2 regions of the Dactylosporangium sp. NPDC006015 genome follow, and region 1 is predicted to be linked to the other one. Evidence: riboswitches for the same ligand, from Rfam matches in the RefSeq annotation. Region 1 holds a riboswitch; the other holds the start of a gene.

What was found. Region 1 has a riboswitch for thiamine pyrophosphate ahead of ABZ321_RS14615 (ECF transporter S component). Riboswitches for the same ligand answer to the same signal wherever they lie in the genome.
Region 2: linked by a shared signal. The riboswitch ahead of thiS (sulfur carrier protein ThiS) and the one ahead of ABZ321_RS14615 (ECF transporter S component) in region 1 are both predicted to bind thiamine pyrophosphate.

Annotation. Positions count from the first base shown of each region.
Region 1 is NZ_JBEXUD010000007.1:100,292-115,934, reverse strand. It holds gene ABZ321_RS14625 (hypothetical protein) at 17-664, shown strand; gene ABZ321_RS14620 (acyl-CoA dehydrogenase family protein) at 1,099-3,015, opposite strand; TPP riboswitch at 3,168-3,274, shown strand; gene ABZ321_RS14615 (ECF transporter S component) at 3,349-3,915, shown strand; gene ABZ321_RS14610 (ATP-binding cassette domain-containing protein) at 3,932-5,230, shown strand; gene ABZ321_RS14605 (energy-coupling factor transporter transmembrane component T) at 5,227-5,964, shown strand; gene ABZ321_RS14600 (PHP domain-containing protein) at 6,076-7,761, shown strand; gene ABZ321_RS14595 (hypothetical protein) at 7,761-8,138, shown strand; gene ABZ321_RS14590 (isoprenyl transferase) at 8,203-8,997, opposite strand; gene recO (DNA repair protein RecO) at 8,994-9,788, opposite strand; gene era (GTPase Era) at 9,799-10,686, opposite strand; gene ABZ321_RS14575 (FtsK/SpoIIIE domain-containing protein) at 10,702-14,028, opposite strand; gene ABZ321_RS14570 (HAD family hydrolase) at 14,238-14,936, shown strand; gene ABZ321_RS14565 (aminotransferase class IV) at 14,941-15,643, opposite strand, start outside.
Region 2 is NZ_JBEXUD010000020.1:170,346-185,988, forward strand. It holds gene ABZ321_RS31770 (DUF58 domain-containing protein) at 1-274, shown strand, start outside; gene ABZ321_RS31775 (DUF3488 and transglutaminase-like domain-containing protein) at 271-2,751, shown strand; gene ABZ321_RS31780 (DUF3040 domain-containing protein) at 4,016-4,402, opposite strand; gene ABZ321_RS31785 (DNA polymerase IV) at 4,554-5,867, opposite strand; gene ABZ321_RS31790 (hypothetical protein) at 5,994-6,404, shown strand; gene ABZ321_RS31795 (nucleotide pyrophosphatase/phosphodiesterase family protein) at 6,401-7,549, opposite strand; gene ABZ321_RS31800 (methyltransferase domain-containing protein) at 7,549-8,271, opposite strand; gene thiC (phosphomethylpyrimidine synthase ThiC) at 8,292-9,830, opposite strand; gene thiD (bifunctional hydroxymethylpyrimidine kinase/phosphomethylpyrimidine kinase) at 9,959-10,762, opposite strand; gene ABZ321_RS31815 (thiamine phosphate synthase) at 10,881-11,396, opposite strand; gene ABZ321_RS31820 (thiazole synthase) at 11,390-12,136, opposite strand; gene thiS (sulfur carrier protein ThiS) at 12,204-12,410, opposite strand; TPP riboswitch at 12,409-12,519, opposite strand; gene thiO (glycine oxidase ThiO) at 12,545-13,597, opposite strand; partial or broken gene thiE (thiamine phosphate synthase) at 13,891-14,487, opposite strand; gene ABZ321_RS31840 (aldo/keto reductase) at 14,500-15,474, shown strand.

The DNA.
Region 1 (15,643 bases):
CCGTCAGGCTGGAACGGTGAAGCTCTATGCCGACCGTGCCCCCACCGCCCTGCGGCAGTTCCTCACCGACGTGTTCGTGGTCGCGTGGGTCTATGTCTGGGTCAGGCTGGGGATGACGCTGTTCGACCTCATCCAGAAGCTGGCGGTGCCCGGGCAGAAGCTCGAGAGCGCCGGGACCGGGCTGGCCGACAACCTCAAGAACGCCGGCGACAAGATCAACGGTGTGCCCGGCGTACCCGACTCGGTCGCCGCCCCCTTCACGAGCGCCGCGAACGCCGCCCGCTCCCTCGCCGACGCCGGCCACCAGCAGCAGCAGATCGTCAACGACCTGGCCTGGATCCTGTCGGTCCTGGTGATCGCGGTGCCGGTCGCGCTGCTGGTCCTGGTGTGGCTGCCGCTGCGGATCCGCTGGATCCGCCGGGCCGGCTCGGCGGCCCGGCTGCGCAACGCCACCGCCGGCCGCGACCTGCTGGCCCTGCGCGCCCTGGCCACCCAGCCGCTGGGCAAACTGGTGAGGATCGACCCGGAGATCGCCGCCCTGTGGCGCAGGGGCGACAAGCAGGCGGTCGAGGCCCTCGCCACCCTGGAGCTCCGCAGCCTCGGCCTGCGACCTGCGGTGACATCGCTCGGTGAGCGCTCTGTTACCCGCCTGGAGATCAATTAGGCGCGGTGGAGTAGCGTGTTGGTGAAGCGGAACGCCGACGCGCCGCCCGGCTCGATGCCAGCCTCGGGTCGCCCCGAGTCCGGGCCTAGGTGGAGCGACGACGCCCCGCTCGCAAGCCGCCCGCCCGCGCGCGGGACACGGGCGTGGCGGCCCGCCCCGTACGCGGCCTGATCGCAAGCAGCCCGGCCGCACACGCGAGGCACGGGCGTGGGTGGCGGCCTGCCTCGGCGCGGCTTGATCGCAAGCGGCCCGCCCACGCACGCGAGACACGGGCGGTCAGCCGGGTCTCCGGCTGACCGCCGCACGCGCGGGAAGCCCGCACGCGCGGGAAGCCCGCACACGTGGGACGCCCGCACACGTGGGACGCCCGCACACGTGGGACGCCCGCACGCGGGGGACGCCTGCACACGCAGGACGCCCCCCACGCGTGGAGGTCAGAAGCGGCGGCGGACGTCCTCCGCGGCCGACGCGCCCGGCTCCCAGTCCGCGAGCCACGGGCCTGCGGCCGCGGGCGGGATGATCCCCTCCTCCAGGGACAGGTAGCGGCCCGCGATGACCCGCTTCGCGGCGGCGGACTCGATGGCGTCGGCGTTGTCCCACAGCTCGCGGAAGAGGGCCTCGGCGCGCAGGGTGGCCTGGCGGCAGAACAGGTCGGCGAGCTCGACCCCTTCGGGCCGGGTCGCGCGCTCGCTGCGGGCCTTCACGCACGCCGCGGACATCGCGAACAGCTCGGCGCCGATGTCCACGACGCGGCCCAGGAAGCCCTGCTTGTGTTCGAGTTTGCCCTGCCAGCGGGCCATGCCGTAGAAGGTCTCGCGGGCCAGGCGGCGAGAAGCGCGCTCGACGTAGCGCAGGTGCTGGGCGAGCAGGCCGAACTCGCTGTAGCCGGACGGCAGCTGGCCCTTGCCGGCGACCAGGGTCGGCAGCCACCTGGCGTAGAAGCCGCCGGCCCGGCCCGCGGCCTTGGCCTTGGCGCCCAGGCCGGCGTCGGGGTCGATGATGTCGCCGGCGACGGAGAGGTGGGCGTCGACGGCCTCGCGGGCGATCGCCAGGTGCATGATCTCCGTCGAGCCCTCGAAGATGCGGTTGATCCGCACGTCGCGGAGGATCTGCTCGGCCGGGATGGGGCGTTCGCCGCGGGCGGCCAGGGAGTCGGCGGTCTCGTAGCCGCGGCCACCGCGGATCTGGACCAGCTCGTCGGCGACCTTCCAGGCCAGCTCGCTCGCGTACAGCTTGACCAGCGCGGCCTCGATGCGGATGTCGTTCTGGTCGTCGTCGGCGAGGCGGCAGGACAGCTCCAGCATCGCCTCCATGCCGTACGTGGAGCCGGCGATGAACGCGATCTTCTTCGCGATCGCCTCGTACGAGCCGATCGGGCGGCCCATCTGGACCCGTTCGGCGGCCCACTCACGGGCGACGTTGAGGCACCACTTGCCGGCGCCGACGCACATGGCGGGCAGCGACAGCCGGCCGGTGTTCAGGGTGCTCAGCGCGATCCGCAGGCCCTGCCCCTCACCACCGATGACGTTGGCGGCGGACACCCGCACGTCGTGGAAGCGCGTCACGCTGTTCTCCAGGCCGCGCAGGCCCATGAACGCGTTGCGCCGCTCGATCGTGACCCCGGGCGCGTCACCCTCGACCACGAACGCCGTGATGCCGCCCCGGTGCCCCTCGGAACGGGGTACCAGCGCCATCACCACGAACAGGGTCGCGAGGGTGCCGTTGGTGGCCCACAGCTTGACCCCGTTGAGCAGGTAGTCGCCGTCCCCGGTCGGCACGGCGGAGGTGCGCAGGTTCGCCGGGTAGGAGCCGACCTCGGGCTCGGTCAGCAGGAACGCGGACACCTCACCGCCGGCGAGCCGGGGCAGGAAGCGGGACTTCTGCTCATCGGTGCCGACCAGCTTCAGCGGCTGCGGCACGCCGATCGACTGGTGCGCCGACAGCAGCGCGCCGATCGACGGGTTGACCGACCCGACCAGCGCGAGGGCGCGGCAGTAGTCGAGGTTCGACAGCCCCAGGCCGCCGTACTTGGTGTCGATCTTCATCCCGAAGGCGCCGAGCGAGCCCAGGTCGCGGAGCACCTCATCGGGGATGCGCGCGTCGCGTTCGATCTGCTGCCCGTCGACGCTGCTGATGTACGAGTGGAGCTTCGCCAGGAACTCCTGGCCTTCGGTGGTCTGCTTGTCGGCCGGCGGTGGGTCGATCAGGTCGAGGCGGAAGCGGCCGAGGAACAGCTCCTTGCCGAAGCTCGGCTTGCGCCATTCCTGCTCGCGGCTGGCCTCGATGACCTTGCGCGCCTGTTTCTCCGTGTGCGTACTGCTAGCGGTTGGCGAGGAAGCGACCTGCGTCATTGCGGCACCCCCAGGTGTCAGTCCAGTACCGACCAGGCTATTACCCGCCAGTAGCGAAGGCCATGCCTCGCCGGAGAGGATCAAGCGCCGTGATTTTCATGACGGGAACCTACGAGTGGGAAACGTTCACTGTTACCGTCGGGAAACAACTTCACATCCGACAGGGGAGCGCACAGCGCTGAGAGTGCGGCGAGCAAGCCGCAGACCCTCGAACCTGATCTGGGTAATGCCAGCGCAGGAAGCTCGGTCACCTCAGGCCACGCGCCACGTCCGCACCCGCGGGCGTGGCGTCGCGTCTCCTTCTGGCTCACCCCCGGACCAGGAGGCACCGAAATGGAAACCCGTTGGCGGACCGTCGACATCATCGTCGCGTCGGTCATCGCGGTGGCGTTCGCCGCCGTGTTCTACGCATGGAACAACCTGTGGAACGCCATGGAGAGCGTCGCCCTGCCGTGGCGCGCGTTCATCTACGGCGTGTGGCTGATCCCGGGCGTGCTCGGCCCGCTGGTCATCCGCAAGCCGGGCGCCGGGCTCTACACCGAGTTCGTCGCGGCGCTGGTCTCGGCCCTGTTCGGCTCGACCTGGGGCCTCGGCGTGCTGCTGTCCGGCCTCGTGCAGGGCGTCGGCGGCGAGTTCGGCTTCGCGTTCACCGGCTACCGCAGCTTCAAGCTCGGCAACGCGCTCGTCGCCGGCGCCCTCGCCGGGGGTGGCGCGGCCCTGCTGGACCTCAACATCTACTACGGCGCGTTCAGCAACACCGACAAGGCCCTGTACGCGGCGATCGTCATGGCCAGCGGCGCGGTCATCGCCGGCGCCGGCTCGTGGGCGCTGCAGCGCTCGCTCGCCACGACCGGCGTCCTGGACCGCTTCCCCTCGGGCCGCGAGCGGGCCGCCGTCTGAGCACGTCCCAGCAACAGTGAGCACCGTCGAGTTCAAGGGATTCGGGTGGCGGCACGCCGGGCGCAAGGCCTGGGCGGTCCGCCACTTCGACCTGCGGATCGAGCACGGCGAGCGGGTCCTCCTGGCGGGTGCCTCCGGCGCCGGCAAGAGCACCCTGCTCGCCGCGCTCGCCGGCCTGCTCGCCGAGGACTCCGGCGAGCAGGAGGGCGAGGTGCTCGTCGACGGAGCGCCGGCCCGGCAGCACAGGGCGGGCACCGGCATCGTCTTCCAGGACCCGCAGACCCAGCTCGTCATGAGCCGCTGCGGCGACGACGTCGCGTTCGGCCTGGAGAACCGGGGTGTGGCCCGCGACGAGATCTGGCCGCGGGTCGACGCCGCCCTCGCCGCCGTCGGCTTCCCGTACGACCGCGACCGCGACACGGCTCAGCTGTCCGGCGGTGAGCAGCAGCGGCTCGCGATCGCCGGCGTGCTCGTGTCGCAGCCGCGGCTGCTCCTGCTCGACGAGCCGACCGCCAACCTCGATCCGGCGGGTGCGCAGCTGGTACGGGCAGCGCTCGCGAAGGCTCTGCACGACGTCGACGCCACCATGATCCTCGTCGAACACCGCCTCGAGGACGCGCTGACCCTGGTCGACCGGGTGGTCACGCTGGGCGAGGAGCAGGAGCCGGTCGTCGTGCCGCACCGTCCCGGCTCCGGCCCCGGCCCGGTCCTGCTGACCGCGGAGCGGCTGGCGCTGCGGCACACCGGCAACGTCGTCGACGAGGTCGTCCGCGCCGGCGAGGCCCTCGTCGTCGAAGGCCCCAACGGCGCCGGCAAGTCGACCCTGGCGCTGCTGCTCGGCGGGCTGACGAAGCCGGCGAAGCCCGGCCGGGTGCACGCTCCCGGCGAGCGGCGGCCGCCGCACCGCTGGCGGGCCTCGAAGCTCGCCGGCCGGATCGGCTCGGTCTTCCAGAACCCGGAGCACCAGTTCGTCACCTCGACCGTCCGCGACGAGCTGCTCCTCGGCGGCCGCGACCCGAAGGTCGTCGACGACCTGCTGAGCCGGCTGCGCCTCGACAGGCTCGCCCTCGCCAACCCGTACACCCTGAGCGGCGGCGAACAGCGCAGACTCAGCGTCGCCACGGCCCTCGCCGCCGCCCCGGACCTGCTGATCCTCGACGAACCGACGTTCGGCCAGGACCCGCGGACGTGGCGGGAGCTGGTCGACCTCCTCGCGGACCTGCGGGACGAGGGCCGCGGCCTGGTGATCGTCACCCACGACCGTGACCTCGTGCGGGCGCTCGGCGACCGCCGGCTGCGGCTGGACCGCGCATGACCGCCTGGCTGCGCCGTCGCGACGCGACCGCGAAACTGCTCGCGGCGGCCCTGCTCACCGCCGCCGTGCTGTCGACCGTCGACCCGTTCGTCACCGCGGTCGCGATCGGCGTGGAGCTGGCGCTGCTGCCGCTCACCGGCCTGAGCGCGGCGCAGCTGTGGCGGCGAGGGTGGCCGCTGCTGCTGTCCGCGACCGTCGTGCTCGTCTTCACGGTGCTGCTCGGCGCCCGTACGGGACCGGTCGTCGGCACCGTCGCCGGCTTCGAGGTACACGAGCCGGCGCTCGGCTACGCGCTGCGGCTCGTCGCGATCGGCCTGCCCGGGTTCGTGATGTTCGCGACGATCGACCCCACCGACCTCGCCGACTCGCTCATCGCGCACGCGAAGGTGCCGCCCCGGTTCGCGATCGGCGCGCTCGCCGCGTTCCGGCTCGTGCCGCTGCTCACCGACGAGTACCGGCTGATCCGCCTCGCCCGGCGGGCCCGCGGCATCGACGCCGGTTGGAACCCGGTCGCGCACCTGCGGCTCGCGGCGTCGGCGACGTTCGGGTTGCTCGTCGGCGCGATCCGGCGCGGCATCCGGCTCGCCACCGCGATGGAGGCCCGCGGTTTCGACCGGGGGCAGCCCCGCACCAGCGCCCGCGAGACCCGTTTCGGCTGGTCCGACGGATCGGTCGTGCTCGCCGGCGCGACCCTCGCGGCGGCATTGATCTTGCTGAAGTTCGTGCATACATAGCCACGTCGCTACCTGATGTTCGTTCAGGCGGTCGAGATTCCCCGGTGAGGACCATCGACTCTGAACGGAGCCCCCAACATGGGCCACGGCCACCACCATCACCACGAGGACATGCCGCAGGCTGCCGGCGACGTCCCCGCGGTGCTCGACGCCTCGATCCCCGACAGCGAGCTCTCCCCCGGCGACGTCTCCCGCCGCGGCTTCCTGCGCCGCGCCGGCCTGCTCGGTGCCGCGGCCGCGGCCGGCGGTGCCCTCGCCGGCGCCGGGACCGCGCACGCCCACGGCGACGACGACGACCACGCCGGCTTCGACGGCTACGACCGGCACGGGCACGGCCGCCCGCTGGGCAACGGCTACAAGTGGCTCGCCGGCGACCACCACATCCACACCCAGTTCTCCAGCGACGGCATGTACCGGGTCTCCGACCACGTGCGGCACGCCTCCGCGTACGGGCTGGACTGGATGGTCATCACCGACCACGGCAGCACCGGCCACGTGAAGATCGGCGTCGACAAGGTCAACCCCGACATCCGGGCGGCCCGCGACGACTACAAGGACGTCCTCGTCTTCCAGGGCCTGGAGTGGAACATCCCGGCCGCCGAGCACGGCACCGTCTTCGTGCACCCCGGCGCCAACGAGGTCGCGGTCCTGAAGGAGTTCGAGAACACGTTCGACGGCTCCGTCGTCGGCGCCGTCGACCCGTCCCTGGTCACCGAGGCTCTCGCCATCGCCGGCGTGAAGTTCCTCGGCGAGCAGGTCACGAAGCGGCGGGTGCAGGACGCGCTGTTCCTGGCCAACCACCCCGCCCGTAACGGCATCGACTCGCCGCACGAGATCCGCGGCTGGCGCGACGCCAACCCGCGCATCGCGATCGGCTTCGAGGGCGCCCCCGGCCACCAGGCCGCCGGCATCGCCAAGCCGACCGGCGGCGGCTCCGCCCGTGGCTTCTACGGCAACGCGCCCGGCGCCGCCTCGTTCCCCGGCTACCCGCTGGAGAGCTACCGCACCTGGGGCGGCTTCGACTGGATGACCTCCACCGTCGGCGGTCTCTGGGACAGCCTCCTCGCCGAGGGCAAGGCGTGGTGGATCACCGCGAACTCGGACTCCCACGTCGTCTACGAGGAGACCGCGAAGCGCCCCGACAACACCGACTTCAACGCCAACGGCTACCACTTCGACCCGGTGTACGGCCAGCCGGCCAGCCTCACCCCCGGTGACTTCTGGCCCGGCTACTACAGCCGTACCCACGTCGGCGCGCGCAACTTCGGCTACGCCGCCGTCATGGAGGCCCTGCGGGCCGGCCGCGTCTGGGTCGACCACGGCGGCCTGATCAGCGCCCTCGACGTCCAGGTCCGCGCGGGCGGCTCCGGCGTCACCCTGGGCGACTCGCTGGTGGTCCGCCGCGGTCAGCGCGCCGAGCTCACCATCCGCATCAAGCTGGCGAACACGCCGAACTGGGCGAACTTCGTGCCGACCCTCGCCCGCGTCGACGTGATCCGCGGCGCCGTCACGGGCGCCGTCTCCGACAAGGACACGTTCAAGGCCCCCGACACGAAGGTCGTGAAGTCCTTCGAGGTCAACAAGTCCACGGGCACGGTCGCGTTCACCTACGACCTCGGCCCCGTCGACCAGCCCTTCTACGTCCGGCTGCGCGGCACCGACGGCAACCGCACCGCCCCCGGCTACCACGGCCCGGCGGTCGACCCGGCGGGCCCCGCGATCGACGTCGTCGGCGACGCCGACCCGTGGAAGGACCTCTGGTTCTACGCGAACCCGATCTGGGTCTACCCCCGGTAATGGGATTTCCCGACGTCACGGCGGCCGACCACCACATCCTGGTGGGCGGCCGCCCCGCGTTCACGTACTTCGAGGGCGGCGAGGTCCAGGTCGGCACGGGCACTGCGCCGGAGGGCGCCCGCGCCGTGCTCTTCCCAGGCTGGGAGAAGCTCACCGGCGTGCTGGCGGTCTCGACCGTACTGGCGGACTCCGCCATCGACCGCGTCGTCATCCTCGGCGGCCTGACCGCCGTCCCGGAGATGCTGATCGACACCGGCGACTTCGTCCGCCCCATCTGGCGCGACGGCGTGCTGACCCTGGTGACCCAGTTCGCCCGCGGCGGCGTCCTCGTCCCGTTCGAGTCTGCCTCCCAGCGCCCCTGCTGCCAGGACCACTGATCGCCGCCGGCGGTGCCGTCTCCGGCCCTGCCGGGGACCGCACCGCCGGCGAGCGCCGCCAGTTTCAGCTGGTCAAGGTTGGTACGACGGGGTTGGGGATGGCGCCGCCGAAGCGGCGGTCGCGCTTCGCGTAGACCTCGCAGGCGTACCAGAGGTGGCGGCGGTCGAAGTCGGGCCAGAGGGTGTCGACGGAGACGAACTCCGCGTACGCCGCCTGCCAGATCATGAAGTTGCTGGTGCGCATCTCGCCGGAGCTGCGCACCAGCAGGTCGACGTCGGGCAGGTCGGGCTCGTCGAGGTAGCGGGCGAAGGTCTTCTCCGTGATGCGGTCGGGCTTGAGCCGGCCCGCCTGCACGTCCGCAGCGATGCGGGCGGCCGCGTCGGCGACCTCGGCCCGGCCGCCGTAGTTGACGCACATGGTGAAGGTGAGCTTGTCGTTGCGCTTCGTGAGCTCCTCGGCGTACTCGAGCTCGTTGATGACGCTGCGCCACAGCTTGGGGCGGCGGCCCGCCCAGCGGACGCGGATGCCCATCTCGTGGAACTCGTCGCGACGGCGGTGGATGGTGTCGCGGTTGAAGTTCATGAGGAAGCGGACCTCCTCGGGGGACCGTTTCCAGTTCTCGGTCGAGAAGGCGTAGGCGCTGACGTACTTGACGCCGAGCTCGAGCGCGCCTTCGATGACGTCGAAGAGGGCGGCCTCGCCGGCGGTGTGGCCGGCGGTGCGGGGCAGGCCGCGTTGCTTCGCCCAGCGGCCGTTGCCGTCCATGATGATCGCCACGTGCTGCGGCACGGCCTCTTTCGGCAGCGCCGGCGGGCGGGCGCCGGTGGGGTGCTGCGACGGCGGACGGAATCTGCTCACGAACTGTCCTTTCGATCCCGGGCGCGGCCACGGGTGGTGTCGTCCCGGTCTACCAGCGGGAGCGAGCGTAGCGCCCGCTCCAGGTGCCACTGCAGATGCGCCGCGACCAGCCCGCTGGCCTCGCGCCGATGGTTGGGCTCGCTGGCGTCGGCGACCAGCCAGTCCGACGAAGCGAGCGCCGCCATCAGTTCGATCGTCGCAGGCGCCGGGTGCGACGCGCCGGGCGGGCGGCAGTCGGGACACACGGCGCCGCCGGCGGGCACGGAGAACCCGCGGTGCGGGCCGGCGGTGCCGCAGACGGCGCACTCCCGCAGCGCGGGTGCCCAGCCGGCGATGCCCATCGCGCGCAGCAGGTAGGCGTCCAGGACGAGGCTGCTGCCGTGCTCGCCGAGGGCGAGGGCCTTGATGGCGCCGAGGGTCAGCTGAAACAGGCGCAGCGCCGGCTCCTGCTCGACGGGGGTGAGCCGTTCGGCGGTCTCGGCGATCGCGGAGGCGACCGTGTACCGGGGGTAGTCGTCCATGATGCGGCGGCCGTACAGGTCGACGCCCTCCACCTGGCTGATCACGTCGAGGCTGCGACCTTCGAGGAGCTGCACGTCGACGTGGCCGAAGGGTTCGAGGCGGCCGCCGAACTTCGACATGGTCTTCCGGACACCCTTCGCGACGGCGCGGATGCGGCCGTGCCGGCGGGTGAAGAGGGTGATGATCCGGTCGGACTCGCCCAGTTTCTGCACCCGCAGGATGACCGCGTCGTCGCGGTACAGCTTCCCCTTGAACCCGGCCCCGGACACCGAAGAACCCTCAGAAGCCCAGGCGGCGCAGCTGCTTCGGGTCCCGCTGCCAGTCCTTGGCGACCCGGACGTGCAGGTCGAGGTAGACGCGGCCGCCGACGAGGTCCTCGATCGCCCGGCGGGCGCGGGTGCCGACGTCCTTGAGGCGGCTCGCCTGGTGGCCGATGACGATCGCCTTCTGGCTGGAGCGCTCCACGTAGACGTCGGCGAAGACCCTGGTCAGGCCGCCTTCCTCGACCAGCACCTCCTCGACCAGGACGGCGATCGAGTGCGGGAGCTCGTCGCGTACGCCTTCGAGGGCGGCCTCACGGATGAGCTCGGCCATGAGGACGTGCTCGGGTTCGTCGGTGAGCATGCCGTCCGGGTACAGCTGCGGCGACTCCGGCAGGTGTTTGATCATGACGTCGACGAGGGTCTGGACCTGCGCGCCGGAGACGGCGCTGACCGGCACGATGTCGGCGAAGTCGCCGAGCTCCTGCACGGCGAGGAGCCGCTCGGCGAGCTTGCCGCGGTCGACGAGGTCGGTCTTGGTGACGACCGCGACGAGGGTGGCCTTCAGCTCGGCGATCTCGCCGGTGATGAAGCGGTCACCGCGGCCGATCTCCTCGTCGGCGGGCAGGCAGAGGCCGATCACGTCGACCTCGCTCCAGGTGGCCCGGACGAGGTCGTTGAGCCGCTCCCCCAGCAGGGTCCGCGGCCGGTGCAGCCCGGGGGTGTCCACGAGCACGAGCTGCGAGTCCGGCCGGTGTACGACACCGCGGACGGTGTGCCTGGTGGTCTGCGGCTTCGCCGACGTGATCGCGATCTTCTGGCCGACGATCGCGTTGGTGAGCGTCGACTTGCCCGCGTTGGGCCGGCCGACGAAGCACGCGAAGCCTGCGTGGTAGTTGTGCTGCACGGTGGTTCAGCGTACTCAGACCTCGAGCTGCAACTGGCGGGGGCGTTGTGCAGGTGTTGTGACGGTGCGTGCGTCGGGTGGTGTGGCGAGGGCCGTCTGCAGCTCGATCGTGCCCTCGACGAGGCCCCGGCCGGCGGATCGGAGCACGATCCGGCCGGGCATGAGCCGGGACAGGGCCGTCGGCACGGCGCTGCGCTGCTCGGTCGCGAGGACCAGGTGCACGCCGACCGCTTTGCCGTCGCCGGCGAGCCGGATGAGGGCGTCGTTGAGCCGTACGTCGTGGCCGTCGACGAGGACGAGGACGCGGGCGCCGGCGTGCTCGGCGAGCGCGGCCCGCTCCACGACCAGCTTGTCGATGGTGGCGAGCAGCGCCTCGGCCTGCTCGACGGCGGTGCCGTCGACGCGGTACACGCGCAGCCTGGTGCCGTCGAACCGGGCCGAGAACGAGGCGGCGACCGTGTCGAGCAGGCTGCTCTTGCCGCCGCCGGTGGGTCCGAAGACGAGCAGGTGGCCGAGCTCGTCGAGGTCGAGCTGCCAGACCTGGCGGGCCTGCGAGTTGGGCAGGTCGACCATGCCGATCGCGGCGGAGAACCCCGACCCGTGACCTGCCGTCTCCGGCTGCGTCAGCTCTTCGAGGGTGTACGACTGGGCGAGCGGCGGCTGCCAGGGCCGCGGCTGGTCGGGGACGCGGGCCTCGCGGTGCGCGGCGCTGATGGCCTCCACGAGCCGCTGTAGGTCCGTCGGCGCGGACTCGTCGCCGCCGACGGGTGCGTCGAGGGCTTCGCGGTCGATGAGCCCGGACTCGAAGCGGACCTCGGTGACCGTGGTCGGGGTGGCGCGGCGGCCGGCCGGGGACCGGAACCCGCCGTAGGCGACCTGGACGGCCTGGAAGCCGCCCTCGGTGGTCCGCACGAACGCCCGCCCGGCGAGCAGCGGCGACAGGTGCGCCGCGTCGGGGCGTTCGAGCACCTCGAGGCTGTCGGCCTCCTCCTCGACGCGCAGCGCGATGCGCAGGTCGGCCTCGGCGCGCAGGTCGTCGTCGACGGCACCGTGCGGTTTCGCGGTCGCCAGCAGCAGGTGGACGCCGGCGTGCCGGCCGCGGCGGGCGAGCTCCCGCAGGGCGGGCACGAAGTCGGCGGGGGCGTCGACGAACTCGGCGACGACGACGAGCAGGTTCGCCGGGGCCGCCGCCGGGAACTTGCGTTCCATCTCGACGATGTCCTTGACCGAGTGCCGGCGCAGGACGGCCTCGCGGCGGCGCAGCTCCGCGTTGAGCGACACGAGGACCCGGCGGGCCTGGTGCGGGTCGGTGTCGGTGAAGACGCCGACGGTGTGCGGCAGCGAGACACATTCAGCGAAGGTGCCGACGGGCGCGGAACCCGGGTCGGCGTCGGCGGCCGGATCCGACCCGGAAACGGCACCGGAGGCGGGCGGGAAGTCCATGAGGACGAACGTGAGACGGTTCGCCGGGTAGGTGGCGGCCAGCGCGGCCAGGTAGGACCGCAGCAGCCACGAGCGGCCCGAGCCGCCCACCCCCGCGACGAGCCCGTGCGGCCCGTCCCGGCGCAGGTCCACGCTGACCGGCCCGACCCCGCCGGCTGCCATGCCGCCGAGCCCGATCGGCGCGGCCAGCCCGCGGTCGCGGGTCGACGGCACCCAGCGCTTCACGATCGCGCTCGGGCTCAGCTCGGTCAGGTTCAGCACCTCGGCGAGGGGCGCGACGCGCGGCGCGGCGCTGCCGGCGGCGTCGGGCGTGGCGGCGAGCGCGTGCGCGACCCGTGTCGCGACGTCCGCCGGCAGCGGCTCGCCGTCCTGCACGGAGACGCCCGGGGGCAGCTCGTCGCGGGTCGGCGCGCCGACCAGCAGGCTGATCCCGCAGCGCGGGCCCTCCTCGACGAGGCGGGTCAGGGACGCCGGCGGCACCAGCGACGGATCGGGCAGCACGACGACGACGTGCGGCACGAACGACTCGGCGATCGCGTGCCGGCCCCGGCGCCGCTGGCGCAGCAGCGCCTCGACGAGCGCCAGGACCTGCAGCCGGTCCTCCTCGCCCGCGGCGATCGTGCGTGCGCCGGGGGCGATCGCGGCGGTCAGCGTCCGGGTGTGCGGCAGCCAGCCGGTCCAGGTCCACTCCGGCGCGTCGCTGAGCACGACGACGGCGAGGTCGGTGGGGTTGGCGAGGGTCGCCAGCTGGGTCAGCCAGGAGCGCAGCACCCCGTCGGTGACGCCGGTGGGGCCGGCGACGCCGAGCGCGCCGAGGACCCGCAGGTCGGCCTCGACGGGCACGTCCCGGTCGACGGCGTGCCGGGCCCGCAGCGTCTCGGTCCGCTCGACGTGGGCCGGGTCGGCGTCGGGGCCCGGCGGCGGCTGTTCGAAGCGGAGCCGGCCCGGCAGGTCGGCGGTCCGCAGCCGCAGCGTGAGGAAGTCGCGGTCGTCGGGGCGGCGGGCCCAGAGGCCACCGGCCCGCACCGCGGCGAGCTCCGGGTTGTCGATGCCGCCGGCGTACCGGTCGGCGGCGCGGGCGAGATGCGCCAGGCTCGGTGTCGCGGCGCGGCGCATCCGCAGCACCGCCCGGTGCTTGACGGCGGCGTCGGCCTCGGCGCGTTCGACGGCGGCGGCGAACTCGGCGACCGGGTCGAGGGTCGAGCGCCGGAACGCCAGGCGCCGCTTCTTCGGCGGCTGCGGCACCGTCGGCAGCCACACGGCCGGCGCCGCGCCGACGGGCATGTCGAGGGCGGGTGTCTCCTCGACGGTGACGAGGGTGCCGGCGAGGCGCAGCAGCTGCCCGGGGGCGAGGGTGACGGTGCCGGTCAGCGGCTCGCCGTCGATGGTGGTGCCGGCCGGCGAGCGCAGGTCGGTCGCGGCGACCTCGTGGCTGCCGATGCCCAGGTGCAGGTGGCGGCGGCCGGCGGCCGGGTCGGCGAGGACCAGGTCACCGGAGGGGTCGGTGCCGATGACGAACTCCCCCGCCGGCAGCGGCAGCCACCGTCCGGCGTCGGGCCCGGCGACGACGAGCAGCTCGAAGCGGTGCTCGGCGGGCGCGACCGGCGTTTCGGGTGCCTGCTCGGGCGGGCCGAGCACGATCGTGTCGCCGCACCGCAGCCCCTGCGCGCCGAGCGGGCGGGCCGGGTCGAGGCGGCGGCCGGTGCGCAGGTTCCACGCCCAGGTCGCCTGCTGCGGCCGGTCGGCGGGGTCGAGGTCGCTCAGGAGCGCGGTGATGAGGTCGGTGACGGTGCCGCCGTGGTCGGCCCGGAGGCGGACCGTGCGGTCCCGTCCGGTTGACAGCGACGACGGCGTCGTGCCGTCCCGTCGCGCCACTCGCACGTCGATCAGCAGGTCCATGGACCGGCCCCTTCCTTCCCGCGCAGTGCGTCCGTCGGCTACCTGTCGGCGTTGTCCAGTAGGCCTGGTGGCGGGGCGGGCGCACTGCAGGGCTCCGCATCCGACAGTAAGCGCCGGAAGGCCGAGTGGATCGCATCGACGCGCACCAGGATTCCGTCACATACAGCAGTAAAACTGGCGGAAAGCCGCGTCGGTTACCCTCGTCAGCCATGACGGTACGAGTGGCGATGTGGTCCGGCCCCCGCAACATCTCCACCGCGATGATGCGCAGCTTCGGCGCGCGGGCGGACACGGTGGTGGTCGACGAGCCGCTGTACGCGCACTATCTGGCCGCGACCGGCATCGAGCACCCGGGCCGGGAGGAGATCCTGGCGTCCCAGCCCGTCGACTGGCGGGAGGCCGTGTCGGCGCTGGTCGCGGACGTGCCGGCGGCGGTGCACTACCAGAAGCACATGACCCACCACCTGCTGCCGGACATCGGCCGGGAATGGCTGGGGGCGGTCCGCAACGCGTTCCTCGTCCGGGACCCGGCGTACGTGGTCGCCTCCTACGCGAAGGTCCGTGGCGAGCCGACCCTCGCCGACCTCGGCTACGAGCAGCAGGTGGAGATCTTCCGCGCGTACGGCGGCCCGGTCGTCGACGCCGCGGACGTGCTGCGCGACCCGGCGGGCACGCTGTCGCGGCTCTGCGCGGCGCTCGGCGTCCCGTGGGACCCGGCGATGCTGGCGTGGCCGGCCGGGCGGCGCGACACCGACGGGGTGTGGGCGCCGCACTGGTACGCGGCGGTCGAGTCCTCGACGGGCTTCGCCGCCTACGACCCGCGCCCCGCCGACGTCCCGGAGCGCCTGCGGTGGCTCGTCGACGCGGCCGCCCCGCTCTACGCGGAGCTGTCCGCGCACAGCCTCTGAGCCGCTACAGCCGCTGGGCGTGCTTGCGGGCATGGTCGCGGTACGTCTCGGCGAGGCGGCTCGTGACGGGGCCGACGGTGCCGTCGCCGATGGGGCGGCCGTCGATCCGCACGACGCCGGCGATCTCGCCCATCGTGCCGGTGCAGAAGACCTCGTCGGCGGTGTACATCTCGACCTGCGACACGTCGCGGACGGCCACGCTCAGCCCCTCGCCGGGCGCGAGCCGGATGACGGTGTCGCGGGTGATGCCCTCCGGGCAGGCGACCGCCCGCGGCGTGACGAGACCGCCGTCGACGACCGCGAACAGGTGCGTGGCGTTGGTCTCCGCGACGAACCCGCGGCCGTCGAGCATCATCGCGTCGTCGGCGCCGGCGAGGTTCGCCTCCATCTTCGCCAGGATCGAGTTGATCAGGTTGTTGTGGTGGATCTTCGGGTCGAGCACGTCCGGGCCGGGGCGCCGCACGCTGGAGGTCACCAGGGAGAGGCCGCCCGTGTCGTACACCGGCGGCTTGTGCTCGGCGAGCACGATCAGCGTGCAGCCGGACGCGTTGAGCCGCGGGTCCATGCCGCTGGTGACCTTGACGCCCCTGGTCAGGGTGAGCCGCACGTGGACGCCGTCGCGCATGGCGTTGGCGTCCAGCGTCGCCCGCACCGCGGCCACGATCTCCTCGTCGGCGGGGATCCGCTCGAAGCCGAGCGCCAGGGCC
Region 2 (15,643 bases), on a different contig from region 1:
CGAGCTCCTGGCCGGGTTCCGGTCCAACAACGCGACCTGCGTCGCCCTGTTCATCGACTCCTCGACGTGGCTCAACCTGCCGACGGCGGCCCGCGAGGAGGCCGACAAGGCCCACGGTGTCGCCTCCCTCGCGCTGCTGCGCAGCGGGTGGCGGGTCGTCGAGGTCCCGCACGGTGCGAAACTGCCGGCACTGTGGCCACAAGCCGGGCGGGGGTCGCAGGGCTTCGCCTGGCGGGCCGCGTCGGCCGAGAGCGTCGCCGGAGGCGTGCGGTGAACCAGCGCAAGCACCTGACCCTGATCGCTGCGGGGTCCGCCTACCTGTCGGCGCTGCCGCTGTTCAACGTCTTCGAGGAGATCACCTGGGCGGTCCGGGCGTTCCTCGTCGTGGCCGCCATGTGCGGCGTGGCGCTGCTGGTCCGCAGCCTGCGGGCGCCGACGTGGGCGCCGAGCGCCGCGATGGCGGTCGCCGCGCTGTTCGGGCTGACCTGGCTCTACCCGAGCTCCAGGGAGTACATCGGGATCATCCCCTCCCCCGACACGCTCAAGCACTTCGGCCAGCTGCTGAGCACCGCGTCGACCGAGATGAGCGAGTTCGCGACGCCGGTCGGTGACCGGCCCGGCTTCCTGTTCCTGGCCACGCTCGGCGTCGCGGTCGTCGCCCTCGTCGTCGACCTGTTCGCCGTCGTGCTGCGCCGCCCGGCCCTCGCCGGCCTGCCGATGCTCGCGATCTACTCGGTGCCGGTCACCGTCACCGCCGAGAGCACCAGCTGGCTGCCGTTCGCGCTCGGCGCCGTCGGGTTCCTGTGGCTGCTGGTCACCGACAACGTCGACCGGGTCCGCCGCTTCGGCCGCCGCTTCACCGGCGACGGCCGCGACGTCGACCTGTGGGAGCCCTCGCCGCTCGCCGCCGCCGGCCAGCGCCTCGGCGCGGTCGGTGTGATCGCGGCCGTGCTGCTGCCGCTCGTGCCGTTCGCGATGCCCGCCGGCGTGATCGACTCGATCGGCGCCGGCGCGGGTGGCGGCGGGATCGGCCCCGGCGGCAAGAACGGCAAGCAGGTCAGCATGTTCGCCCTGCTCTCCGGGCAGCTCAACCGGGACAAGTCCTTCGACATGGTCAAGGTGACCAACGTCAGCAACGACCCCAACCCGTACTACCTGCGCTTCAACGTGCTCGAGGAGCTCACCAGCAAGGGCTTCAACGCCAAGCCGATCACCGGCGGCAAGAGCGTCAGCGCCGGCCTGGCCGCCCCGGGCTGGAACGGGTCCGTGAAGACCACCACCCACAAGGCCAGCATCGAGGTCACCAACGAGCTGGCGATCTACTTCCTGCCGATCTACACCTGGCCGACGAAGCTGGAGAAGATCGACAACAACTGGTCCTTCGACCCGAACACCGCCGTCGTGTACTCCAGCAAGCAGACGACGGCGAAGAAGAAGTACACGGTCGAGTACACCCGCCCCGAGATCAGCCCGGACGACCTGCGCAAGGCCGCGCCGATCAAGGAGAACGACCCGGCGGTGCACGGCACCCTGACCGTCCCGGCCAACAACACCGTCAAGGACAAGGTCGCCGAGCTCACCAAGGGCAAGACCACGGAGTACGACAAGGTCAAGGCGATCTACGAGTACTTCTCGCAGGCCAACGGCTTCGTCTACGACACGAGCACCGGCTCGGACACCAGCGGCTCGGCCATCGCCGACTTCCTCAAGAACAAGCGCGGCTACTGCGCCCAGTACGCGGCCGCCTTCGGCTGGCTCCTGCGCGAGGCGAAGATCCCGTCCCGGGTCGCCTTCGGCTTCGCCCGCGGCGGCACCCGCCAGGGCCAGACGATGACGCTCACCAACTTCAACCTGCACGCGTGGACCGAGGTGTACTTCCCGGGCTACGGCTGGCTGCCCTTCGACGCCACGCCCCCGCAGGCGATCGGCGGGTCGGTCTCCACGTCGTACCTGCCCAACGCCGCCAGCGAGCAGATCGACCCGGCCGACGAGAACCTCCGCAACCGCCCCGGCGGCGCCCCGAGCAGCAGCGCCGAGGCCGCCCCCGCCGGCGACAGCGGCAACAACCCCGGCAACGTCGGCGGCGTCGGCCCCGAGACGCAGGACGCCACGCTGATCTCGGTGCTCGCCGTCGGCGGCGCCTGGCTCCTGGGCAGCCTGCTCGTCGTGGCGCTGCTCCTGTCCCCGGCCCTCGTCCGCAACCGCACCCGCCGCACCCGCCTGACGGCCGCGGCCGCGGCCAAGGACGTGTCGGGCGGCCCACCCCCCGAAGGCGCCCCACCGGGCGTCATGGTCCTGCTCGCCGACGACGGCGAGGCCCGCTCCCAGGCCCACCACGCCTGGGACGAGCTGGTCGACACGATGGTCGACTACAACGTCTCCGTCGACGACGCCGAAACCCCCCGCGCCACGGTCACCCGCCTCGTCACGAAGGAACGCCTCCGCGACAAGGCCGAGCAGGGCGTCCGCCTGCTGAGCACCGTGGAGGAGCACGCCCGCTACGCCCGAACCCCCCTGACCGGCGGCCAGCTCCGCTCAGCCGTCGACGACGTCAGGACCGCGTTCGCCGCCCGCGCCACCCGCAAGACCCGCATCCTGGCAGTCCTCCTGCCCCCGTCGGTCCTGCGCCGCTGGCGCGCCACCACCACCCAACGCTCCAGCAACGCCACCGTGGCCGTAGGCCGAGCCTGGGACAAACTCATGCGCGCCATCAGCGTCCGCCGCTTCGTAGCCCGCCGCGCCGACCGCTGACCCACCCTTGCCCACCAGGCGCCCCGGACCCCTCCACCCGTCCGGGGCGCCACTCTTCACCCCCACCCACCCCACCGCGACAGCAACGTGACCGGAACAGCCCCGCCTGAGCACAGCCACAGCGACGGGGACAGGGACAGCCCCGGCCAGGCAACAGCCCCCGACGACAGGGGGGCCAGCCAAAGCGACGGGGACGGGACAGCCCCCGGCCCGGCGACAGCCCCGGCCAGACGGACAGCCACGACCCAGGCAACGGAGACGGGCACGGGGCAGCGACGGCCTAGGCGACAGGGACAGCCCAGGCGATAGCCCAGGCCACGGCGACGGGGACAGCCACAGCCCCGCGACAGCGCCCACTGCGACCACGCCCGCGCACCGGCACCATTGCCCCCGCCGCCATCACCGCTGATCAACGCCCTGCTCCGGCACGGACAGCGACCGCCATGACCTGGTCCCCCCGCAACCACACCGGCAGGACACTCACCGACGCGATGATCCAAGGCCGGATCTGGCCACGCCGACAGCCAGAACCATCCTTCGATCAACCCACCAACGCCACCCTCACCGCCGCAACGCCCCTCGACACGGCGATCAGGGGACACGACCAGCCCCGCCGACTCCCGGCACCATCCTCTGATCGACCCACCACGCGACGACCAGCGCCGCGAGTGCCGCACCCCGGTCCAGCGCTCAACGGCTGATCACCCTCAATCCGGCCGCCGACGCGAAGCCACTGTCCGCGCCCCACCGTGCCACCTGCCCCGGCCCAGCGTGCCGGCCAACTGCCCCCACCCGAACGTCACCGACGCACCCAACGCCCACCCACCATCAGGCTCACCGAAAACCGACCCGCGACCGAATCACAGGCCGCCGCCAGAAGAGCCTGCGGCCCGGGACAACGCGCCTGGCCAGACTGCGGCACAGGATGACCCGCGCCGTGCTGGTCCCGTGGACAAGACGTCCGGGCGGATAGCTCTGGGCGGGTTGCCGGGGGTGAGCTGTGGGCGAGGGGTGATCTGAAGGGTGAGCCCACAGCTCAGGTGCGACGCAGGCCAGGGCACGACGCAGGCCAGGGCTCAACCCACACCAGACACGACGCGGCGCAGGCAAGGCGCGGCGCAGGAGCGAGACAGCCCGCCCCGAGGTGCGGGGCGGGCTGGGCAGGGTGTGGGGCGGTCGATGGAAGTGTCCTGCGCGCTGGGCAGACGGGTGGGCGCGTCGACGAGGAACCCGTGTCGACGCGCCCTTGCCTGGCCCGGTGGGGTCAGGCGTCGCCTTCAGGGCGGCGGCGCCAGCGCTCTTCCAGGCGGTCGACCAGGCCGCCCCTGCGCTGCTGCCGGGTACGGCGTGTGGCCGTGCCGCCGACGGCGTGCAGGTCGGTGCTCTGTCCGCGGCGGTACGCCTGGACGCCGAAGACGAGGGCGCCCAGCATGACGACGAAGCCGCCGACGCCGAGGGGTGGGATTGAGATGGCGACGCCATAGACCAGTAGCGCCATGCCGGCGAGTAGGAGCACCGCGGCGGCGATCATCCGACGCTTGGCATGGAACCGCGGGTCGGTGGCTCGCACCGCCGAGGCAAACTTGGGGTCCTCGGCTAGCGACCGCTCGATCTGCTCGAACAGCCGCTGCTCGTGTTCCGAGAGCGGCACGGCACTCCTCCCCGGTCGCGAAGGTCGACCCTGATGGACCGACAGTCCGGCACAGCCCGTCGGGCTGCGTACTGGCAAGTTTACGAGGGGCTCACCGGGTCGGAAAGCGGGACGATGGTCCGGCCGTGCCGATTTTCCGTCGAGTCGTGCTCTATCTGCCCCCATTGTGGCGTGTCGGCGGTCCGGAAGGTGGGTCGGGGGCGGGTGCGGCGCCGTTGCCGTCGCCGCGGAGGCCGTCGCCGCGCAGGAGGCTGGCGGGCTTGACGAGGCCCGCGCCGAAGCGGGCGGCGACCGCGTCGGCGGCGCGTTCGGCGTCGCGCCAGCCGTGGTCGCGCTCACCGAGCGTCATCTGGCGTGGCGCTCCGTCAGCGGAGGAGAGGCTCTCGACGCGGACGCCGATGAGGCGGATGCGCTCGCCAGGGCGGGCGGAGGTGAACAGGGCCCACGAGATCTCGAAGATCTCCCGGGCGACGTCGGTCGGGATGTCTACGGTCCGTGACCGACTGAGCGTCTGGAAGTCGGCGAGCCTGATCTTGACCGCGATGGTGCGGCCGGCCTGGTCGGCGTGGCGGAGGCGCTGGGCGACCTTGTTGGACAGGGCGAGCATCGTGCGTCGGATGATTGACAGGTCGCTGACGTCGACGTCGAACGTGGTCTCGGCGCCGATCGACTTCTCCACGTGGTCGGGAATCACCCGTCGGGGGTCACGCGCCCACGACAGCTCGTGCAGATGGTGGGCGGCGGCGTCGCCCACGGCGGCGCGGAGCATGCCGAGCGGGGCGGCGGCGAGGTCGCCGACGGTCTTCAGGCCGAGCCGCTGGAGAGTCTCGGCGGTCCGGTCGCCGACGCCCCACAGGGCGCTGACGGGCAGCGGGTGCAGATACCGCAGGGCCAGGGCGGTCGGGACGACGGCCATGCCGTCGGGCTTGGCGCGGGTCGAGCCGAGCTTCGCCATGAACTTCGTCGAGGCCACCCCCACGGAGCAGGTCAGCCGCTGCTCGGTGGCGACCCGGCGGCGGATCAGGGCGGCGATCTCGGCGGGGCGGCCGAGCAGCTTGCGGGCGCCGGCGACGTCGAGGAACGCCTCGTCGAGCGACAGCGGCTCGACCAGCGGCGTCACGTCGCGGAAGATCGCCATGACCGCGCGGGACGCCTCCGTGTAGGCGGCGAAGTCGGGCGGCAGGAAGACGGCATGCGGGCAGAGCCGCTGCGCCCTGCTGCCGGGCATGGCGCTGCGCACCCCGAACCGGCGGGCCTCATAGCTGGCGGCGGACACGACGCCGCGCGGCCCCGCGCCGCCGACGATGACGGCCTTGCCGCGCAGCTCCGGGCGGCGGCGGATCTCGACCGACGCGTAGAACGCGTCCATGTCGACGTGCAGCACCGTGCAGCCGGTGTCGTCGGCGTCGGGACCGAACTCCCCCGCACCCGAACCGTCCCTCGGCACCACCTGGCTCCGCCCCATGTCCGCACTCTAGCCAGACCCCCCGACAAAAAGCGGCAAGCCAGACCCGGCAAGAACGGCAAGCCAGATCCCGGCAGGCAATCGGCGGCGTTTGACGGGAAGTTAGGATTGCCTTACCTTCCTGGGATGGCCCTCCTCGCGCTGACGTCGCCGCTGGCGCCCGTCGTCGCGGCCGTGGAAGGCCTCAGGCTCCAGCATCCGGACCTCGTCCGCTGCATCGCACGGGGGTTGATGACCAGCGGCGGCGACGGCTGGCGCCCCGGCACGGACCGGTGCGCCCTCGCCGTGCTCCTGGTCGCGGGCTGGACCAGGGCGCGCAGGGTGCCGCTGCCGGCCTGCGGCGAGACGTTCCTCAACCAGGCCGGCCAGCTCGGGATCCGCCGGGCACGGGTGGCGGTCCTGTGCGACGACCCCGTCGCGGGAGCGCCCGGCGTGGTGGTCGCCGCGTCGAGGCACGAGCTGCTCCAGATCGTCCTGGAGCACGCGGTCGACGCGGGGCCGGAGCTGCGGAGCACACTCCAGAAGCTGAAGGCCTAGCTGCGCACCACCAGCAGCGGGATCTGCATCTCCGCCGCCGTGCTCGACCCGTGGAACGCCACCATCTTCGTATACCGCAGCGGCTCGTGCTCCGTGGCCATGATCGCCCACCGCTCGTGGCAGATGACGACCACGTCGCCGACGCGGGCGAGGTGCTGCTGCGGGATCGGCCCGAACCAGCCTCCCGCGACCGCCTCGTCGCGGCTGAGCACGGTGGCCCGGTCCCCGAGGACCCCCCGCCAGGTGGCGATGACGTCGTCGTGCGCGCCGGGGACGGCGTGCAGATACCGCACCCGGGGCTCACCCGCGACGACCGCGACGCCGGCCCGCAGCCGGGTGTCCTGGTCGAGATCGAGGCGCCGGTCGGCGGGGATGTCGACCTGCCCGTGGTCGGCGGTCACGACCAGCGCCGAGTTGGGCGGCAGCCCGTCGACGAGGCGGGTGAGGAGCCGGTCGGCGTCAGCGACGGCCGTCCGCCACTCGCCGGTCCCGATGCCGAAGTCGTGCCCGGCGCGGTCGACGTCGGGCAGATACCCGTACACGAGGCGGGAGGACCGCAACGCGAACAGCATCGAGGCCGCGACCTCGTCATAGGCGATCCCGGCGCCGAACCGGGCGCCGCGGTAGGCGGACACGGACAGGCCGGTCCGCTCGAACTTCGGGTTGCTGACGACGGTGGGGGCGAGCCCCGCGTTGCCGGCCCGGGTGAACGCGGTCGGCAGCGGCTGCCACTGCGCGGGGTCGGGCTGGTCCTCCCAGTGCAGGTGGTTGACGAGCTTGTCGGTGCCGGGCTGGTTGAGCACGATGCCGACGATGCCGTGGGCGCCGGGCGGGGCACCGGTGCCGAGGGTGACGAGGCTGACCGGGGTCGTCGACGGGAAGCCGGCGGTGATCGAGCGGGCGGTGCCGAGCCGGCCGCCGAGGAAGTCGGTGATCGTCGGCGCGTGGGGCGCGGCGACGCCGAGCTGGTGCCAGCCGAGCCCGTCGAGGAGCAGCACGGCGACCCGGTCGACGCCGGCGAGGGCGGCGCCGAGGCCGAGGGCGTCCCGCTCATACGGCATCCCGAGGACGCTCAGCACGCTGGGCATGACCTCGGCGAGGCTCGCCTGCCCGTAGCGGGGTGCGACGGGGTCGAGCGGGCCCATCAGTGTCTCCTGCAGAGCAGGTGCAGCTGGGTGGCGATGTCCCGGTAGGGCGGGGTGCCGGCGAGGGCCAGCTCGAACGCCTGCAGCGCCTCCGGCTCGCTCTCCGCAACGCTGCCGGGCACCAGGTCGGCGATGATCCGGACGCCGTGGATCTGCTCGACCTCGAACCCGCCGCCGGTCAGCAGGGCCGTGGCGGTGCCGACGTCATAGCGCCGGCTGAGCCGGTCGCGGGTGTCGCCGCGCCCGTCGGGGCTGGCGACGAGCAGCGACGCGGCGGCGAGGTGCCCGCCGATCGCCCTGGCGAGGACGGCGGCGGCCCGGTTGGCGACGACGACGCTGGCGGCGCCGCCGGGGCGCAGGGTCGCGGCGAGCGCGGTGACGACCTTGTGCGGGTCGTCGACCACCTCGAGCATGCTGTGGCACAGCACGAGGTCGACGCTGCCGGGCGGGACGAGGTCGGCGAGGCCGTCGCCGTCGCCCTGCACGGCGGTGATCCGGTCGGCGACGCCGGCCTCGTCGGCCCGCCTGGTGAGCGCGGCGAGGGCGTCGGGGCTGGGGTCGACGACGGTGACGGCGTGCCCGGCGCGGGCCAGCGGCACGGCGAACCCACCGGTGCCGCCGCCGACGTCGAGGGCGGTCAGGGGGTGGTCGGCCGCGGCGATCTCGCGTCGCAGGACCTGCCAGACCACCGCGGTGCGTGGCGACGCCACTGAGGACTCCACCCCCCGACCTTAATACCCACCTACGACACAACCGGCAGGTATACCTGCCCGCCCGACGCGACGAACTCCTCGGACTTCGCCTGCATCTCCAGCGACAACGACTGGCTGATCTTCATGGAGCAGAACTTCGGGCCGCACATCGAGCAGAAGTGCGCCGTCTTCGCCGCCGACGCCGGGAGCGTCTCGTCGTGGTACGAGCGCGCGGTGTCGGGGTCCATCGCCAGGTTGAACTGGTCCTCCCAGCGGAACTCGAACCGCGCCTTGGACAGCGCGTCGTCCCACGCCTGCGCCCCGGGGTGGCCCTTGGCGAGGTCGGCGGCGTGCGCCGCGATCTTGTACGCGATGACGCCGGCCTTGACGTCGTCGCGGTTCGGCAGCCCGAGGTGCTCCTTCGGCGTGACGTAGCAGAGCATCGCCGTGCCGTACATGGCGATCATGGCGGCACCGATGGCGCTGGTGATGTGGTCGTAGGCGGGCGCGACGTCGGTGGTGAGCGGTCCGAGCGTGTAGAACGGCGCCTCGTGGCACCACTCCATCTGCAGGTCCACGTTCTCCTTGATCTTGTGCATGGGCACGTGGCCGGGGCCCTCGATCATGACCTGCACGTCGTGCTCCCACGCCACCTTCGTCAGCTCGCCCAGGGTGCGCAGCTCCGCGAGCTGCGCCTCGTCGTTCGCGTCGGCGATCGAGCCGGGGCGGAGCCCGTCACCGAGGGAGAAGGCGACGTCGTACCGGGCGAAGATCTCGCACAGCTCGGCGAAGTGCGTGTACAGGAAGTTCTCCTCGTGACGCGCCAGGCACCAGGCGGCCATGATCGAACCGCCCCGGGAGACGATGCCCGTGACCCGGCCGACGGTCATCGGCACGTACCGCAGCAGCACCCCGGCATGGACGGTCATGTAGTCGACGCCCTGCTCCGCCTGCTCGATGACCGTGTCGCGGTACGCCTCCCAGGTCAGCTTGAGCGGGTCGCCGCCGACCTTCTCCAGGGCCTGGTAGATCGGCACGGTCCCGATCGGCACCGGCGAGTTGCGCACGATCGCCTCGCGGGTGGCGTGGATGTGCTTGCCGGTGGACAGGTCCATGACCGTGTCCGCGCCCCACTTCGTCGCCCAGGTGAGCTTCGCGACCTCCTCCTCGACGCCGGAGGAGACCGCGGACGTGCCGATGTTGGCGTTGACCTTCACCAGGAAGCGGCTGCCGATGACCATCGGCTCGCTCTCGGGGTGGTTGACGTTGTTGGGCAGGATCGCCCGCCCGGCCGCGATCTCGTCGCGCACCAGCGACGGGTCGACATCCTCGCGGATCGCCACGAACTCCATCTCCGGCGTGATGATCCCCTGCCGCGCGTAGTACAGCTGCGTCCGCTCTCCGCCATGATCGCCGCTGCGCGCGGCGATCCACGGCGCGCGCAGCGGCGGGAGGCCCGTGGGCGGGTCGTTCAGCGGGCCGCTGGTGTCGTAGAGGCGCACCGGTGGGTTGCCGCCGCTCAGCTCGACCTCGGCGAACGGCACACGGATGTCGTCGCGGGACCCCTGGACGTGGACCTTGCGCTTCATGGCGCATCCTTTCGTGGGCTGTGGGCATGGCGAAGCGGGCACGCCATGAGGCGCACCTGTTCGCGTTTTCGGCAGATGTACTGAGCGAGCGGGCCGGACCAGAAGATCCGCGGGCCGGACCTGGTGGGTTACGGAAGCGGGCCGGAGAAGGGACCCCACGCGAGCGGACCGTGCCCGGCGCCGAGCCGCCAGCCGGACGAGGCGCTCAAGGCCGACTGCACGTACTGCTTCGCCCCGGCGAGCGCCTCGGCGAGAGGCTCCCCGAGCGCGAGCCGGGCCGCGGTCGCCGCCGCGAACGTGCACCCGGTGCCGTGGTTGTTCGCGGTGTCGACCCACGGCAGCGACAGCAGCTCGACGGTGTCGCCGACGCAGACGACGTCGACGGCGTCGCGGCTGCCGCGCAGGTGGCCGCCCTTCACCACGACACACTTCGGTCCGGTCGCGGCGAGGTCCTGGGCGGCCTTGATCGCGTCGTCGACGTCGGTGACGTCCCGGCCGAGCAGCACCGACGCCTCCCGCAGGTTGGGCGTGACGACGGCGGCGTGCGGGAAGAGCAGGTCGAGGTACGCGCGCTCGGCGTCCCGGGTGAAGAGCCGGTCCCCGGACGACGCGACGAGCACCGGGTCGACGACGAGGCCGGGCAGCCGCGGCGCGTACGACGCGACGAGGGCGACGGTCTCGGGTGTGGCGAGCATGCCGGTCTTGACGGCGGCGACGGGCAGGTCGGCGAGGACCGCGTCGAGCTGCGCCCCGACGAACCCGGGGTCGACGGCGGAGATCCCCCGCACGCCGACGGTGTTCTGAGCAGTGAGTGCGGTGATCACACTGGTGCCGAAGACCCGGTGCGCGGCGAACGTCTTCAGGTCCGCCTGGATCCCCGCACCCCCACCGGAGTCGGATCCCGCGATCGTCAGGGCGACACTCGGGTTCACGCCGCCACCTCCGCTGCGCTCCGGCCCGGTCACGCCGCCACCTCCGCTGCGCTCCGGCGTCGGCCTGACCTCGAGACTGCGCCCATGGTGCCCGGCCCTCCGCTGCGCTCCGGCCCGGTCACGCCGTCATCAGCTCCTTGACGAACCTCGCGGGGTCGTCGGCGCGCATGACGGCACCCATGACGGCGACGCCCGCGGCTCCCTCGTCGAGGCAGTCCCGGACCCGCGCCGGCGAGTCGACGCCGCCCAGGGCGTACACCGGCAGCGGGACGACCAGCGCCATCCTGGCGAGCGCGGCCAGGCCCAGCGGGGGGCCGTAGCCGGGCTTGGACCGGGTCGGGAAGATCGGCGACAGGGTCGCGAACCCCACCTTCGCCTCGGCCGCGGCGAAGAGCTCCGCCTGGTCGTGGCACTTGCGGTACGCGGCCGTGTCCTCCGCCAGCACGAGCCGGCCCTTGACGCCGTCGAGCATGCTGCGGAGCCGGTCGGCGAGGTCGGCGCGGGCCCCCGCGGGCAGGTCCTGCTCGCCGAGGACGACCAGCCGCGCGCCGCCGTCGATCGCCCGGTTGACCACCTCGTCGAGCGGCCGGTGCGCCTGCCGGCGGTCGGTGAACAGCACCAGCCTCGTCACCATGGCAGTCCCCCCATCGGGCTCGAGGCGGTCGCGTACAGGCGGCGCGGGATCCTCCCGGCGGTGTGTGCGAGCCGGCCCGCCTCGACGGCGAGCCGCATCGCCTCCGCCATGCGCGCGGGGTGTTCGGCGCGGGTGACCGCGGTCGCGAGCAGCACCCCGTCGCAGCCGAGCTCCATCGCCAGCGCCGCGTCGGAGGCGGTGCCGATCCCGGCGTCGAGGATGACCGGCACGGCCACCTTCTGCCGGATCAGCGCGATGTTGTGCGGGTTGCGGATGCCGAGGCCGGAGCCGATGGGCGCGCCGAGCGGCATGACCGCGGCGCATCCGGCGTCGGCGAGGCGCTGGGCGAGGACCGGGTCGTCGGTGGTGTACGGCAGGACCGTGAACCCGTCCTCGACGAGCCGCTCCGCGGCGGTGACCAGCTCGACCGCGTCGGGCAGCAGCGTCTCCTCGTCGCCGATGACCTCCAGCTTGACCCACGCCGTGTCGAACGCCTCCCTGGCCAGGTGGGCGAGCTTCACCGCCTCGGTCGCCGTGTAGCAGCCGGCGGTGTTGGGCAGCACCCGCACGCCGCACCGTTCGACGACGTCGAGCAGCGACGGCGCGCCCGGGTCGAGCCTGCGCAGCGCGACCGTGACAAGCCCGGTGCCGCTGGCCCGGATCGCGGCCTCGAGCGCGGCGTGGCTGGTCGCCCCGCCGGTGCCGAGGATGAGCCGCGACGGCAGGTCCTCCCCGGCGATGCTGAGCTTCGCGCCGTCGCCGTTGCCGGCGGCACTACTGAGGCCGCCGATGGCGCCGTTGCCGAGGTCAGCCACCTTGGACCGCCGTGAGGACGTCGATGGTGTCGCCGTCGACCGGCCTGGTCCCGGCCCAGTCGGCCCTCGGCACGACGGACCCGTTCAACGCGACGGCGACGCCCCGCGGGTCGGCGACCCCGGCGAGGCCACGGACGACGTCGGCGACGGTCGCGGTGTCGTCCACATCGGCGGCGACCGCGTTGACCACGAGCTGCATACGGCTCACTCCTGACTCCCTGCGCCGGCATGATCCGGATCAGGTTCGACGGTCGGGGGCTGACAGCCCCCCTCTCAGCCCGGTCATACCGGACTCCCGTGGGGTACGAGCTGACCATAACCCCGGCGCGGTCCTCAGGTAAAGCGGCCCACCCCGTATGCGCTGATGTCCACATCCGTCGATCCCTTGGTGACCAGGTCGGCGACGGCGTGCGCGGTGACCGGCGCGAGGAGCACCCCGTGCCGGTAGTGACCGCCCGCGACGTACACGTTCCCGTGCGGGTGCCCTTCGAGCCGGCCGAGGATCGGGGCGTTGTCCGGGGTCCCGGGCCGCAGGCCGGCGAGGGTCTCCGCGAGCGCCAGCTCGGCGACCCCCGGCAGCAGGTCCGCGGCCGGTCGCAGCAGGTCGAGCACCCCACCGGCGGTCACCGTCGTGTCGGCACCGCGCTCCTCCTCCGTCGCCCCGACGACCAGCTCCCCGTCGGCGCGCGGCACCAGGTACACGTGCCGCCCCAGCGCGACGCCCCGCACGACGTGCGTGAGCAGCGGCTCGGCCCCCCGCAACCGGAGCAACTGTCCCTTCACCGGCCGCACCGGCAGCCCGGTCAGCCGCCCGATCCCGATCCCATTCGCGATGATGATCACATCGTCCCGCAGGCTGGACAGATCCTCGACGTCCCGCTCCACCCACGTGACCGGCAGCCGCTCCGACCGCAGCGCCGCGAGCAGCAGCCGCGGGTCCACCTGGTGGTCCCCGGCCGCCTTCGCCCCGCCGCGCACCCGCGGGCTGAGCATCGGCTCCAGCTCCCGGAGCTCCCGCCCCCGCAGCGGCTCGACCGGCAGCCCCGCCCGCAGGTAGTAGTCGACGAGCCGCCGCACCTCGGTGAGGTCGTCCTCGGTGAGCGCGACGAGCAGCGTCCCCTCCGTCCGGTACCCCAGCGGCATCCCGGTCGCCGCGCTCAGCTCGGCCGCGAACCCGGGCCACCGCCGCATCGACTCGAGCATCAGCCCCTGCAGCGCCTCCTCCCCGAAGTTCGCCTCGGCCGCCGGCGCCAGCATCCCCGCCGCGACCCGGCCCGCCCCCCGCCGCGGGTCCCGGTCGTACACGGTGACCTGCTCCCCACGCCGCGCCAGCTCCCACGCGACGCTGAGCCCGACGATCCCTCCCCCGACGATCCCGACCTTCACGCCACCCCTCCAGCCGGACCCTGCCCCGACGCCGCATGCCCACCGGCGTGGCCGGCGCCCAGCGAGCGCGGCAGACCGCCCTCCCCAGACGGACGGAGGCCGTCACCTTCGAACGGGCGAGACCCGCCGCCTCCCCCGGATAAATCCAGACGCAAGCGCCCGGATTTATCCGACATTTCGCTTTTGTCCGGCGAAGGAGTGGCGGTCGAAGCGGTCATGGGATCGGGCGGGGAAGGTGGTGTCGGGAGGGAGGCCGTTGACGGAGGGGCGGCGGCGAGGACGGCGGCGAAGGCGGCGGCCGCCGCGGCGGCCGGGTCGGGGGCGGCGCTCATCGCGCCGACGACGGCGACGGCGTGGGCGCCCGCCGCGAACAAGGTCGCGGCGCGGGACGGGGTGACGCCGCCGATCGCGATGACCGGGACGTCGACCGCCTCGACGACGGCGCGCACGCCGGAAGGGCCGATGGCGGCGGGGAGGCCGGTCTTCGTGGTGGTCGAGTACGCGGGGCCGACGCCGAGATAGGAGGCGCCGTCGGCGACCGCCTGGCGGGCCGAGACGGGGTTGCGGGCGGTCGCGCCGAGGATCGCGTGCGGGCCCAGGACCCGGCGGGCGGCGGACACGGGCAGGTCGTCGGCGCCGACGTGGGCGCCGTCGGCGCCGGCGGCGAGGGCGATGTGCAGGCGGTCGTTGACGAGGCAGACGGCGCCCGCGGCGCGGCAGAGGGCGACGACGCGCAGGGTCAGCTCGTACGCCTCGCGGTCGGTGACGCTGTCCTCGGGGCGGACCTGGACGACGGTGAAGCCGGCGGCGAGCGCATGCCCGACGACGCCGAGGACGTCGCGGCCGGGCCGGGTATCGGTGATGAGATGAAGTCGTCCTAGCACCGCGATAGTTTTTCAGACATGAAGCAGGTGCGACTTGGCCGGACCGGGCTGAAGGTCTCCGAGATCTGTCTCGGCATGATGAGCTACGGCGATCCCGCGTGGCGTGACTGGGTGCTCGACGAGGAGGCCGCGGACCCGTTCGTGCGGCGTGCCGTCGAGGCCGGGATCACGTTCTTCGACACCGCCGACGTCTACTCCCTCGGCGCCAGCGAGACCGTGACGGGGCGGCTGCTGGCGAAGTACTTCCCGCGCCGCGACGACTACGTGCTGGCCACCAAGGTGTACAGCGTGATGAGCGACCGGCCAAACGACTCGGGGCTGTCGCGCAAGCACATCCTCGCCGGCATCGACAACTCGCTGCGGCGGCTCGGCGTCGACCACGTCGACCTGTACCAGATCCACCGCTTCGACCCGGAGACCCCGGTCGAGGAGACCATGGCGGCGCTGCACGACGTCGTGCGGTCGGGGAAGGCCCGCTACATCGGCGCTTCCAGCATGTACGCGTGGCAGTTCGCGAAGATGCAGCACACGGCCCGGGCCAACGGCTGGACGGAGTTCGTGTCGATGCAGAACCACTACAACCTCGTCTACCGCGAGGAGGAGCGGGAGATGCTGCCGCTCTGCGCCGACCAGGGCATCGGCGTCATCCCGTGGAGCCCCCTCGCCAGGGGCATGCTGGCCGGCAACCGCGGGCGCGGCGACGAGCGGCGCACGACGAGGGCCGCGAGCGACGCGTTCAGCTCCATGTACACCGACGACGACTTCGCCGTCGTGGACGTCAACGCGGAGGTGGCCGGCGAGCGCGGGGTCGCCCCGGCGCAGGTGGCGCTCGCGTGGCTGCTGTCCAGGCCGGTCGTCACGGCGCCGATCGTGGGCGCGACGAAGCTGTCGCACCTGGAGGACGCGATCGCCGCGACCGAGCTGACCCTGGACGAGAAGGAGATCGAGCGCCTCGAGGCGCCGTACGTGCCGCACCCTGTATTGGGTCACTGAAAACGGCGAACGGCCGGCCCTCTGAGGGCCGGCCGTTCGTGGGCGAACTCAGTTGGAGGCGACACCCAGCGCGGCGCTGCCACCGTCGGTGTGCAGCTGCGTGGCCGAGGCGAACGAGCTGTCGAGGCGCGCCTGCAGGGCCTCGAGCTCGTTGTACTCCGACGCCGAC